3 regions of the Pectobacterium araliae genome follow, and region 2 is predicted to be linked to each of the others. Evidence: predicted binding sites of a transcription regulator. Region 2 holds the regulator's gene; each other region holds the start of a gene.
What was found. The regulator CRP, encoded in region 2, controls carbon source genes, mostly activating them, when cyclic AMP is high. The targets are predictions, from matches to a motif close to ATGTGANNNNNNTCACAT.
Positions count from the first base shown of each region.

Region 1: udp (uridine phosphorylase) is a predicted target of CRP. The motif match lies at 2,255-2,272, and genes of this name have one in related genera.
Region 3: AACH44_RS17000 (nucleoside-specific channel-forming protein Tsx) is a predicted target of CRP. The motif match lies at 1,439-1,456, and genes of this name have one in related genera.

Region 1 covers NZ_AP028908.1:121,484-125,962, forward strand. Annotated here, with positions in the region: gene AACH44_RS00580 (methyl-accepting chemotaxis protein) at 1-1,117, shown strand, start outside; gene AACH44_RS00585 (dienelactone hydrolase family protein) at 1,296-2,123, opposite strand; gene udp (uridine phosphorylase) at 2,450-3,220, shown strand; gene AACH44_RS00595 (tyrosine-protein phosphatase) at 3,371-4,153, shown strand; gene ppc (phosphoenolpyruvate carboxylase) at 4,228-4,479, opposite strand, start outside.
Region 2 covers NZ_AP028908.1:356,363-360,841, forward strand. Annotated here, with positions in the region: gene AACH44_RS01570 (aminodeoxychorismate synthase component II) at 444-1,019, shown strand; gene argD (bifunctional acetylornithine/succinyldiaminopimelate transaminase) at 1,140-2,366, shown strand; gene crp (cAMP-activated global transcriptional regulator CRP) at 2,489-3,121, opposite strand; gene AACH44_RS01585 (OsmC family protein) at 3,496-3,903, shown strand; gene AACH44_RS01590 (phosphoribulokinase) at 4,017-4,479, opposite strand, start outside.
Region 3 covers NZ_AP028908.1:3,754,348-3,758,826, forward strand. Annotated here, with positions in the region: gene ampE (beta-lactamase regulator AmpE) at 1-613, opposite strand, end outside; gene ampD (1,6-anhydro-N-acetylmuramyl-L-alanine amidase AmpD) at 610-1,185, opposite strand; gene AACH44_RS17000 (nucleoside-specific channel-forming protein Tsx) at 1,620-2,480, shown strand; gene nadC (carboxylating nicotinate-nucleotide diphosphorylase) at 2,626-3,516, shown strand; gene ppdD (prepilin peptidase-dependent pilin) at 3,843-4,289, shown strand; gene gspE (type II secretion system protein GspE) at 4,292-4,479, shown strand, end outside.

The DNA.
Region 1 (4,479 bases), 230 kb from region 2:
CATGGCTGAGGTATACGGCGAGACGCGTATTATTCTGCTGCTCATTCTGGCATTAGGTGCCTTATTTGGCGCATTGATTGCCTGGTCGATCACGCGCAGCGTAACCCGGCCAATACAGCAGGCTTTGCAAGTGGCAGACCGAGTCGCGCAGGGTGACCTGACCTCACGTATTACTGTTACCAGCAAAGATGAAACGGGACAACTGCTGCAATCGTTGGATCACATGAACACCAGTCTGAGCACGATTGTCGGGCAGGTACGTGACGGGGCGGAAACCATCTCGACGGCGGCTTCGCAGATTGCCGCAGGTAATCAGGATCTGTCTTCGCGCACCGAAGAGCAAGCCAGCTCGCTGGAAGAAACGGCGGCGTCGATGGAACAGCTGACCTCGACCATTAAGAACACGGCGGAAAACACCCAGCAGGCAACAGACATCGCGAACAAAGCCTCTGGTGCGGCGAAGCAAAGCGGCGACGTTATGGTTTCCGTGACGCAGAAGATGCGCGGTATTCGTGATTCATCCCAGCGTATGGCGGAGATCATTGGTGTGATCGATGGGATTGCCTTCCAGACCAATATTCTGGCACTGAACGCGGCGGTTGAAGCGGCGCGTGCGGGCGAACAAGGGCGTGGTTTTGCGGTGGTGGCAGGTGAAGTGCGCTCTCTGGCACAGCGTAGTGCAACGGCCGCGCGTGAGATCAAGGATTTGATCGACGATTCCGTGAGCAAAATCCAGGAAGGCATGTCGCTGGTGGATACAGCTGAAGAAACCATGGGCGGATTAACCGGCTACGTGCAGGATGTAAATGAGATCATCAGTGAAATCTCGCAGGCCAGTCGTGAGCAGAGCGACGGGATTAACCAGATGAATTTGGCGGTTGGGCAAATTGATACCACGACCCAGCAGAATGCGGCTCTGGTTGAAGAATCAGCCTCTGCGGCACTTTCCTTGCAAGCACAGGCTTCCGTGCTGGCGGAAGCGGTGAGTGCGTTTAAATTGCTGCCGTATGGCAACGACAAAACGGCTTCTTATGCAGCGGCTCCAACACGCACCCCAACGCTGTCTTTAGCACCTGCGAAAGATCAAGGCAACAATGGCGACTGGACGACGTTCTAAGGCGGCCTCTGTAACCAGGTAACGGTTAATGCCGATCGCGTCGATATGGATGCCGGAGGAAACACGGAGATGAGGTCCCCGCAGGGATGCCTCACTCCGTGGTAGCCCCGGTTTCTCGATGGCTAACATCGGCATGAACCGATCACCGATGGTTTTTTTTAGAAATAGTGTGATGGCGTTATGCTACGCCGTTTTTCTGGAACCATGCCAGCATCCGTTGCCAGCCGTCACGAGCGGATTCTTTATGATAGCTGGGGCGGTAATCGGCATGGAAAGCATGACCCGCATCGGGGTAGACGATGATTTCTGCCGTCGCATTCGCGGCGCGTAGTGCCTGTCGCATGATATCCACTTTTTCCAGCGGAATACTCGCGTCTTTTGCCCCATATAACCCCAACACGGGGGCTTCCAATTCCGTTGCGATATCGACCGGATGTTTGGGGCTATTCAGCGTTTTCTCTCCGGTAAGTTTGCCATACCAAGCTACGGCTGCTTTGAGCTGCGGATTATGCGCGGCGTAGAGCCAGGTAATGCGACCGCCCCAACAAAACCCCGTTATTGCCAGCTTACTGGCATCGCCGCCCTGTTTAATCGCCCAGTTGGCGGCGCGATCGAGATCGGATAACACCTGTGAATCGGGAACCTTATGTACCAGCTCAGTCAGAATTTGCTGAATATCTTTATAGTGGCTGGGGTTGCCCTGACGAAAATACAGCTCTGGCGCGATGGCCATATAGCCCTGCTTAGCCAGCCTGCGGCAAACATCCTGAATGTGTTGATGAACGCCGAAAATTTCCTGCACGACCAGGACGATAGGGAGCGGTCCATCGTGATTCACGGGTCTGGCGATATAAGCAGGTAGCTGTTCCCCCTGAGAAGGAATGGTGGTTTCACTGGCAACGATACCGACAGAATCCGTTGTAATGATGGAGAAGCCCTGTGGTTCTACCGCCGGGGATAACCCTTGAGGAAGGTGTTTGAAGGTCGTCTGTTCATCAGTCTTCATTACGCGCTCTCCTGTTACCGGTCTGCCGAGTTTCATGTGAAAGAGGAATGTCATGATAAATACCATCAATGATTAAAGAATCTACACTAGAAGACAATTAATCGGCAAAAATGAATTCCTCACCCAATAAATAGTGATTTAAATCACATCTTTTATGTATGTTGGTTATCGTTTCTTTTCCATAGGTGATAAGCATCACTTAAAAAAGCGCCATGATGCGCTAGAGTCTTTTATTAGACGGATGCTTACAGACTGCGACAAGCAGCATAGATGAGGCGTTCGGCACGATTTCTCTGAATACCCAATTGGTTGCCCGGGAGGCAGTTATGTCTACATCTGATGTGTTCCATCTTGGTCTGGTCAAGAACGATTTACAGGGTGCGACGCTGGCTATCGTGCCCGGCGATCCTGAGCGTGTTGAGAAAATTGCTCGCCTGATGGATAACCCGGTACATCTGGCATCACACCGTGAATTTACCTCCTGGCGTGCAGAGCTGGACGGCAAGGCCGTTATTGTTTGCTCGACCGGTATCGGTGGCCCATCAACGTCAATTGCGGTAGAAGAATTGGCGCAGCTCGGCATTCGCACTTTCCTGCGCGTGGGTACGACAGGGGCGATTCAGTCCGGCATCAATGTCGGTGATGTGTTAGTGACCACCGCCGCCGTCCGTCTTGACGGTGCGAGCCTGCACTTCGCGCCAATGGAGTTCCCTGCCGTGGCGGATTTCGGCTGTACTACCGCGCTGGTGGAAGCCACGAAAGCGTCGGGTGCCGCGTTGCACGTGGGCATCACGGCGTCTTCCGACACGTTCTATCCTGGCCAGGAACGTTATGACACCTTCTCTGGCCGCGTGGTACGTCGCTTCCGCGGTTCGATGGAAGAGTGGCAGAGCATGGGCGTGCTGAACTATGAAATGGAATCTGCCACGCTGTTGACCATGTGCGCCAGTCAGGGGCTAAAAGCGGGGATGATCGCGGGTGTGATCGTGAACCGTACCCAGCAGGAAATCCCGGATGCGGCGGCCATGAAACTGGCTGAAACCACCGTCATCAAGGTGCTGCTGGATGCGACACGCCGTCTGTTAGCCGCTGAATAAGCACAAAAAATTGGTGGTATTTTGGGCTGGTCATCGCAGAGGCCAGCCCTTATCCTAACAACTTGTTCTGGTTTATTGGGTTAACCTGCGACACGCTCTGCGTGTGTAATACGGTTGCCTTGCTCGCCTTTCAACCTCGCAAGGAGATGTATGACCGAACCAACGTTGCTTCACCCCTCTTTATTACCGCTGCATGGCGGAATCAATTTCCGTGATTTAGGTGGAAACCGGGCTGCTGATGGACGGCTTATCCGACACGGTAAACTGTTTCGCTCCGGTTCGCTGGATCTGCTGAGTCAGGCGGATTGTGAACACCTTGCTGGCGTGCCGATTTCTCACGTGGTGGATTATCGGGATGCTGATGAAATTGCGCAGAAGCCCGATGTACTGTGGACTGGGGCCAATTATCACGCTTATCCGGCCAATCCGTTACGCCACGAAGTGACGGCCAACCTGGATTCGCTGGGGTCCGATGTGCTGGCGGCATTTGATTCCCGTGCGTTTATGTTAGAACTCTATCGCCGTTTGCCCTTCAATAATTCTGCCTATAAGCAACTGGTGTCGCTGCTATTACGGCCAGATGAGGGCGGGCTGGTACAGCACTGCGCGGTGGGAAAAGATCGCACCGGTATCGGGTCGGCGCTGGTGATGTTTGCTCTGGGTGCCGATGAACAGACCGTGATGGAAGATTACCTGCTCACAGACACGACGCTGACGCCCTTCCGCCAGCAGCTACTGACACATCTGTCGGCAACGCTGAATGAGAAAGCGCTGGGACAGTTCTCTTATGTGCTGTCGGTGCAGGAAGAGTTCATTGTGACGGCATTGAAGGCCATCTACGAACGACACGGTTCGATCGATAGCTGGCTTGAAGTGGAATACGGTCTGGATAATCGTGCACGGAACTATTTGCAGGATAAATATCTGGCGTAAGGTTTTTGGTTTTAGGCCGGTCAAATGACCGGCCTGTGTTTTTGCTGTCTGTTTAGCTTTTGCTTCCTGCGCAACTAACCCGTATTACGCATGCCCGCTGCGACACCCGCGATGGTGACCATCAACGCCAGCTCCAGATCGGCATCCGGTTGTTCCTGTTGGCGTGAGCGATGCAGCAGCTCGGCTTGCAACACGTTCAGAGGATCGGTGTAGACGTTACGCAGTGCGATTGACTCGGCGATCCACGGCAAATCTGCCATCAGATGATCGTCGTTGGAGATCGCCAGCACAATACTGATGTCGGCGGCCAACTGATCGCGCAACTG
Region 2 (4,479 bases):
GGCCTGTGAGAAGCGCCTTCGGGTGGTCACACTGCCAGAGTTATAGGAAAGGAGCGCGATGTAAATCTGCTTAAGCGGCTTAAACAGCGCTTACCCTGTAATTTCACGTTATACCCCTGCGCAAAGGCTCTAACGGTTTTGATACGCGGTAGGACTACCCGATTAAAGGCTATCTGCCGAGTTAACCCGCTGGCTGGACAAGCTGGAAAAAGATGGCCTGATCGCTTTTGAGGGGAAGCGGATTACACCGCATGACCATAGGTATCTTTAGCATTTTGTTAACGTCAATTTCTTGTCATCCCTTTCATGCTGGAGACGGGTACAATAGCTTTTATCGCTTTAGCCCATAAGAAGGTATCGAAAAAATTGCGGGTATAGTAGTGCGGGTATGGAAAGAAAGATTAAATGACATATTCATTATTTATCAATAAGTTAAATTAATTATGCTGCTAATTATCGATAACTACGACTCCTTTACCTACAACCTTTATCAATACTTTTGTGAGCTTGGTGCAGAAGTCGTGGTGAAGCGTAATGATGAACTGACACTGCGTGAGATTGAACGGCTGGCGCCCGAGCGGTTGGTGATTTCTCCGGGCCCCTGTACACCCGATGAGGCGGGCATTTCACTGGCGGCTATCCGTCACTTTGCTGATACGTTGCCTATTCTTGGCGTGTGTCTTGGCCATCAGGCGATGGGGCAGGCGTTTGGCGCGCGGGTGGTGCGGGCGCGGCAGGTCATGCACGGGAAAACCTCAGCAATTGCGCATAGCGATACGGGGATTTTCGCGGGACTAGCTCAGCCTTTGACGGTTACCCGCTATCATTCGCTCATTATTGATGCCGCCTCGCTACCCGATTGCTTTGAGATCACGGCCTGGAGCGAATATGAAGGGAAACGTGACGAAATTATGGGCGTCCGTCATCGCTCGTTGCCGCTGGAAGGGGTTCAGTTTCATCCTGAGAGTATTCTCAGCCAGCAAGGACATCAGCTTTTGGATAATTTCCTTAAAATTTAATCGTGTAGAAAGTTATTCTCTTCATCGGCTGATTTAATATTGCCTGTTATTGATTTTCTATGCATATTTATTGACTATATTTTCATTTCTGACGTAATGGACAGCAGAGTGAGGCAGCAAATGGCAGTAGAGCAGAAAGCAGTGACACGGGATACCCACGATAAGGTTATTTTGCCGGTTTATGCACCCGCGAAGTTTGTACCCGTGAAAGGTAAGGGGAGCCGTGTCTGGGATCAGGACGGCCGAGAATATATCGATTTCTCCGGTGGTATCGCGGTCACGGCGCTCGGTCACTGCCATCCTGCGCTGGTTAATGCGTTACAGCAGCAGGGCGAAAAACTGTGGCATACCAGCAATATTTTCACCAATGAACCTGCGCTACGCCTCGCCAGCAAACTGATCGATGCCACTTTTGCCGATCGCGTGTTCTTTGTTAACTCTGGTGCAGAGGCTAACGAAGCCGCCTTTAAGCTGGCGCGTTACTATGCGGTTAAACGCCATAGTCCGTATAAAACCAAGATCATCGCCTTCTACAATGCGTTCCATGGCCGGACGCTGTTCACCGTTTCAGTTGGCGGACAGCCTAAGTATGCCGATGGCTTCGGGCCTAAGCCTGCCGATATCGTGCACGTTCCGTTCAACGATCTCGCTGCCGTTAAAGCAGTGATGGACGATCACACCTGCGCGGTTGTACTCGAACCCATTCAGGGGGAAGGCGGAATTACCCCCGCTACGCCTGAATTTTTGCAGGGTGTTCGTGACTTGTGCGATCAACATAAAGCGCTGCTGGTGTTTGATGAAGTGCAGAGTGGGATGGGACGTACTGGTAAATTATTTAGCTATATGCACTATGGTATTACGCCGGACATCCTGACGACGGCTAAAGCGTTGGGCGGTGGTTTCCCGATTAGCGCGATGCTGACGACGGAAGAGATCGCTTCAGCGATGACGGTTGGGGTGCATGGAACCACCTATGGCGGCAACCCGCTGGCTTGTGCTGTGGCGGAAGCCGCGCTGGATATCATCAACACGCCAGAAGTGCTATCGGGCGTAGCGGATCGTCACGATCGTTTTGTCAGTGAACTGGAGAAAATCAATCAGCAGTACGGCGTATTTGATCAGGTTCGCGGGATGGGGCTGCTGTTGGGGGCAGAGCTGAAACCGCAGTGGCATGGCCGCGCGGGCGAGTTCCTGGCGGCGGCAACGGCTCAAGGGCTGATGGTGCTGATGGCGGGGCCGAACGTCATCCGCTTTGTACCGTCTTTGATCATTGATGAAGACGATATTGCGCAGGGGATGGAGAAGTTCGCCAACGCTGTCGCGCAGGTCGTTAACGCAGCAAACTGAGTTACGCGCTTAAAAGAGTAGCGATAAAAAACGTAGGGTGGCGGCCACGGATGGCACGCCATAAAAAAAGCGTGAGGCCGAGGCTTCACGCTTTTTTGTTGGTAGGGTACAGCGACAGGGGTTTAGCGAGTGCCGTAAACGACAATCGTTTTACCGTGCGCAGAGATCAGGTTCTGGTCTTCTAACATTTTCAGAATGCGACCCACGGTTTCACGCGAGCAGCCAACGATTTGCCCAATTTCCTGACGGGTAATTTTAATTTGCATGCCATCTGGATGCGTCATGGCATCAGGTTGTTTTGCCAGGTTGAGTAATGTTTGGGCGATACGTCCGGTCACATCAAGGAAGGCGAGGTTGCCGACTTTCTCAGAGGTAACCTGAAGTCTGCTTGCCATTTGCGCAGACAGACGCATGAGGATATCCGGGTTAACCTGAATAAGCTGGCGGAATTTTTTATAGGAAATTTCAGCCACTTCACAGGCGGTTTTTGCCCGAACCCAGGCACTGCGTTCCTGACCTTCTTCAAACAGGCCGAGCTCACCAATAAAATCGCCCTGATTAAGGTAGGAAAGAATCATCTCCTTGCCTTCTTCATCTTTGATTAGCACTGCAACAGAGCCTTTCACGATGTAGTAAAGCGTTTCTGCTTTTTCACCTTGGTGAATCAGCGTGCTCTTCGATGGATACTTGTGGATATGACAATGGGAAAGGAACCATTCGAGAGTTGGGTCTGTCTGCGGTTTGCCGAGAACCATTCGCTATCATCCTCTGTTGTAATTCACTGCGCAAATTACAGGGGTCAGAGTTCCCTGTACGGCGTGTTTAACTGCTAAAAAAATAAAATTCAGTCTAGGCAGAATGACGTCAGGGAATATACTGGAACCACTGTACCCTTGATTTTGCGGTTACTGCCTTGCTGCACCGTAAACGTGGTTGGGTATGTCTGGCTACGTCATCATCTTCTTCGTTTCTGGCTTTGTCCAGAAAAGGTCTATTCTATTTTCGTTTTAACACAGCTTTAAGGATGTGTCTTGTGTTGTCTCGCTTCAGCATGACAAAGCTCTGATTAACGCTGGTTTTTGTACAGTAACGGTATAAATTTTCAAAAAATTTTTAGTGGAGAGGCATTATGCAGGCTCGGGTAAAATGGGTTGAAGGCTTAACGTTTTTGGGCGAATCCGCATCAGGGCATCAGGTATTGATGGACGGCAATTCCGGCGATAAAGCGCCGAGCCCGATGGAAATGGTGTTGATGTCCGTAGGGGGATGCAGTGCGATTGATGTGGTGTCGATTCTGCAAAAAGGTCGCAACGACGTGGCGGATTGTGAGGTGAAATTAACCTCAGAACGACGCTCTGAAGCGCCGCGCTTATTTACCCATATCAATCTGCATTTTATCGTGACGGGAAAAGGGTTGACCGATAAAGCCGTCGAACGAGCCGTTGCCCTGTCAGCGGAAAAATACTGCTCTGTGGCATTGATGCTGGGCAAAGCCGTTGAGGTGACGCACAGTCACGAAATTAGAGTGCTGGCCTAATCCTTTTCTCTGGGCACTAATTCTGGTCACTTAAGCCTGTTATAAGGGGAAACACAGGGGGAGGTTCCCATGGGGAGGCCTCACCCCTGTGGTCGGCCCGCGTATCTCGGTGCTTATTCGATGGCTTTCCCTTCTATCAGCCGCTGCACCAGCGGCGCCATGATGAGTTCCATTGCCAGCCCCATCTTCCCGCCAGGAACGACTAACGTGTTGATGTGGGAGATAAACGAACCCTGTAGCATGGCGAGCAGATAGGGATAATCAATATTATCCAACCCTTGAAAATGAATGACGACGAAGCTTTCGTCCAGTGAAGGGATAGACTTAGCGGCAAACGGGTTAGAGGTATCCACGGTAGGCACGCGCTGGAAGTTGATGTGTGTGCGAGAGAACTGTGGCGTGATATAGGTGATGTAGTCTTCCATCGAGCGGACGACGGAATCCATCACCGCTTCACGCGAGTGACCGCGCTCATTGACGTCACGAATCAGCTTTTGAATCCACTCCAGGTTGACGATCGGCACAACGCCGACGAGCAAGTCGACATGCTGCGCCACATTGTTTTGTTCGGTGAAC
Region 3 (4,479 bases), 1.3 Mb from region 2:
CAGCCAAACGGGTGGGAATCCAGTCAAGCCAATGTAACAAACGATCGACACCAGACTGCGCACGTTCCAGCGGCGTATTATGCCGGGCAAGCCAGGTTTGTCTGGCGCGCAAAAAACCATACCCCACTAGCGCAACCGGCCCGTATGACCCTGCAGCAACGAACCAAAATAGCGGAGCTAGATAAAACCGGAAATTTATCCATAGCAAGGCATTTTGCAATTCCTTTAACTGCTCGCTTTCACCTGCACCAACGGGTAAACCGTGAATCAACGCCAATTCCTCCGCCATTTCTCGGCTGGCATCCGCCTCGCCGCGCTGTGCCGCCTGCAAATAGCACCGATAGTGCTGACGAATCTCACCCGCACCAATACACATCAGGCTGATCACAATCCACAACAGAAGGGAAACCAGACCAAACAGAATGCCGCTCGTTAGCCACAACAGTCCCGCCACGATGCCCATACTGCATAGCGTCAGGAACAACGTTTGAAATAAAGAGGGAGAGGGAACGTGTCGGAACACAACGCCAAGCCGATGATCAATCTGCCAATGCTCCCCCTGTTTGAACAACCGTTCCCATGCGAGCGTAAGCAACAGTGTAAACAGCGTCATTGATCGAGACTCCTTTTATTTTCTATCCAGTTTTCTTGCAGCAGATGATGATAACCGTCCCAGTCAAATGCCGGGCCGGGGTCGGTTTTACGGCCCGGAGCGATGTCGCTATGTCCGGTAATTCGCGGCAGTGTAATAGGATAAGCCCGCATTAACAGGCGTGTAATCGCAACCAGTGAGTGATACTGCGCCATGGTAAAAGGCAGCGTATCCGTCCCTTCCAGCTCAATGCCAATAGAGAAATCATTACAGCGTTCACGGCCTTCAAACACCGAAACGCCAGCATGCCAGGCGCGCTGGTCGAAAGACACATACTGCGTGGTTTGCCCATCGCGACGAATCAGGCAGTGTGCCGCGACGCGTAAATGGGAAATATCAGCGAAATAGGGATGCGCAGTGGGGTCCAAAGTAGCCGTAAACAACTGGTCAATATACGGGCCGCCAAACTCACCCGGCGGCAGACTGATATTGTGAATCACCAGTAAGGAAGGCACCTCATTATTCGGACGACCATCATGATGCGGCGAAGGCGTGTGTGTAATGTCGGATAACCAGCCATTTTCCAAAAACATCGGCGATAACCTCGCATCGTATCGTTTGCCGGCTGAATCAGGCGAAAAAGCTCATTTCTGGCGTAAAAACTAATTTCAGGTGTAAAACCATATAGCCAAAAGTCCTTGTATCCAAGATACCATGTTTCACGCCATGCTATCTATTCAACTCGGTATCAATAGGCTTTACCATTCATTCAGTGATGCTCCCATCAATTTTCTGCCCGCATTCAATTTCTCGCCCTTTTCCACAAGGGAAAATACCAACATTATTTTGTGACAAAAATCACATTAAAAATGTAACACACCAATGGAAAGCAATCGTTTTCGTGCATTACATCTATTTTTACTTAAAATGCATGACAAAATTATCTTCTGATTTTTTTAGGTATTACCAAAGCTTATTTTACAACCTTACGCACAACGCACATGACGTCTAACATAGGGTACTTAACATGAAGAAAACTTTCGCCGCAGGCGCCTTGCTGGCACTGTCCTGCTCAATGCCTGCCCTTGCCGACAGCAATAAAGCCGAATACCTGTCCGACTGGTGGCATCAGAGTATTAACGTCGTCGGCAGCGCCCACACCCGTTTTGGACCGCAACTGAACAGCACGACCTACCTGGAATACGAAGCGTTTGCACGTAAAGACTGGTTCGATTTCTACGGCTACGCCGATGCGCCTAAATTTTTTGGTGGCGATCCCGACAGCCGTGGTATTTGGGACAAAGGCTCTCCGCTGTTTGTCGAGATCGAACCACGCTTCTCGATTGATAAACTGACAGGGGCTGACCTGAGCTTTGGTCCGTTTAAAGAGTGGTACATCGCCAATAACGTGATTTACGATCAGGGTCGCAACAGCGGTTCACGCCAAAGCACCTGGTACATGGGCTTAGGCACCGATATTGATACCGGCACCGATCTGTCTCTCTCAGTAAACGGCTATGCCAAATACCAATGGCAGAATTACGGCGCGGCGAACGAAAACGAATGGGACGGCTACCGCGTAAAAGTGAAATACTCTTACCCGCTGGGTTCTGTGCTGGGCGGCAATGTCTCGTATATCAGCTTCACCAATTTCGATTTTGGTTCAGAACTGCGTGATAAATCGAATGCAAGCCGCACCAACAACTCCATTGCCTCCAGCCATATTCTGGCGCTGGGCTACGACCACTGGCACTACTCTTTCGTCGCTCGTTATTTCCACAATGGCGGCCAATGGGCTGATGGCGCAGAACTCAATTTCGGCAAAGGTCCGTTTGAAGTGAAATCTACCGGCTGGGGCTACTACCTGGTTGTTGGTTACAACTTCTAAAATCGCATCCCTTTTCCGGCGGATATCAGTATTCGTCGGAAATACAAATAACATTAACATATTGAATTATAATAACTATTCATTCTGGATGTCCTGATATAAACAAGGTAGCATAGACCTCCGAATCCCCCTTCGGAGTTTTGTCATGTCAACGCGTCGCTACAGTCAGGAACAACGCCAACAAGCCTTGCTCGCTCGTATTGCACAAGATATCCCCGCCAGCGTGCAACTGGCACTGCGTGAAGATTTAGGTGGCATCGTCGATGCTAATCAAGATATTACCGCCCTTCTGTTACCCGACAATGAGACCGTCAGCGCACGTATTATCACGCGTGAAGCGGGTATATTCTGCGGCACGCGCTGGATTGAGGAAGTCTTTTCTCAATTAGGCAACACGACAACGATCATCTGGCACGTTACCGATGGCGACGCTATCACTCCCAACCAAACGCTGTGTGACATCACAGGCCCAGCCAAACAGCTCCTGACCGGTGAACGCACAGCGCTGAATTTTCTGCAAACGCTGTCCGGCGTCGCAACCGAAGTCAGCCGCTATGTTGCCGTATTGCAGGGAACGCGCACTCGACTGCTGGATACCCGCAAGACGCTGCCGGGGCTGCGAACCGCGCTGAAATACGCCGTATCATGCGGCGGTGGCGACAACCATCGTCTTGGTCTATCCGATGCATTCCTGATCAAGGAAAACCATATCATCGCTGCTGGCTCAATCAAAAATGCGGTAGAAAAAGCGCAGGCTTTACGCAGCGATGTACCGGTCGAAGTTGAAGTCGAATCGCTGGATGAGTTACAGCAAGCGCTAGAGGCTGGCGCAGATATCATTATGCTGGATAATTTTAGTCTGGATAGCATTCGGGAAGCGGTTGGCTTAACGCAAGGTCATGCGCTGCTGGAAATATCCGGCAATGTCACGCTCGACACACTGCGTGGCTATGCGGAAACTGGCGTGGACTATATCTCGGTGGGCGCATTAACCAAGCACGTACAGGCACTGGATTTATCCATGCGCTTTATTTAATCGCTTCTCTATTTCTACCAGCGAGGTGCCATTTCGCACCTCGTTCACCTCTCTACATCTCATCCCCTCACATACAATCGTAACGACGCAGACTGCATTTCCCACACAGATGCCCCCTCCCGGAAGCATGAAAATTGCGTCTCTGCTCGCAAAAAGTTTTCAATCCTCTGCAAATATCTAAAAACATGTCGTGGCGCCTTCCTGTTTCACGCTTCCCTGCTCGTCAGCCTTCACGCGCTTTTCTATGCTGCCAGCCATCCGTATGGATTTATGTAACGCAACATTTATGCGCCACAAAATTGATATGCAACAACAGGGAAATCAACATGACAAAACAACAAGGGTTTACGCTGATTGAGCTGATGATCGTCATTGCGATCGTCGCCATCCTCAGTGCTATTGGCGTACCGGCGTACCAAGGCTATCTGCAAAAAGCAGCGCTGACGGACATGCTGCAAACGATGGTGTCTTATAAAACGCCTGTCGATCTCTGTGGTCTGGAAAATGCCGCTTTTACGGCCTGCAATGCAGGTAATCAGGGAATACCAGGCAGCAAATCTTCACGCTATGTCAGCACCGTTAGCGTCACTCAAGGGGTGATTACGCTGACCGGACAATCTACTCTGCAAGGGCTGCGCGTCATTCTGACACCAACGTGGGATAGCGAAACTGGCGCTTCGCGCTGGACGAAAAATTGTGCCACAGACAACGGTACAGAGAGCCTGCAATCTGCCTGTCAGGACGTTTTCCGTTTCGATAACACGGCGGGTTAATCATGGCTGATTCCGCCTTCTCCACCGAGCATACGCTCAGCGAGTTACAGACATTGTGCCGACGTTATCAGGCATTATTGCTCAGTATTGATGAACAAACGCTGTCGGTTGCCGTCACAGCATCCCCTTCGGCAGAGATGATCGCTGCACTGCGTTTCGCCAGCAACCGTCGAATTATGGTGGAACAGTG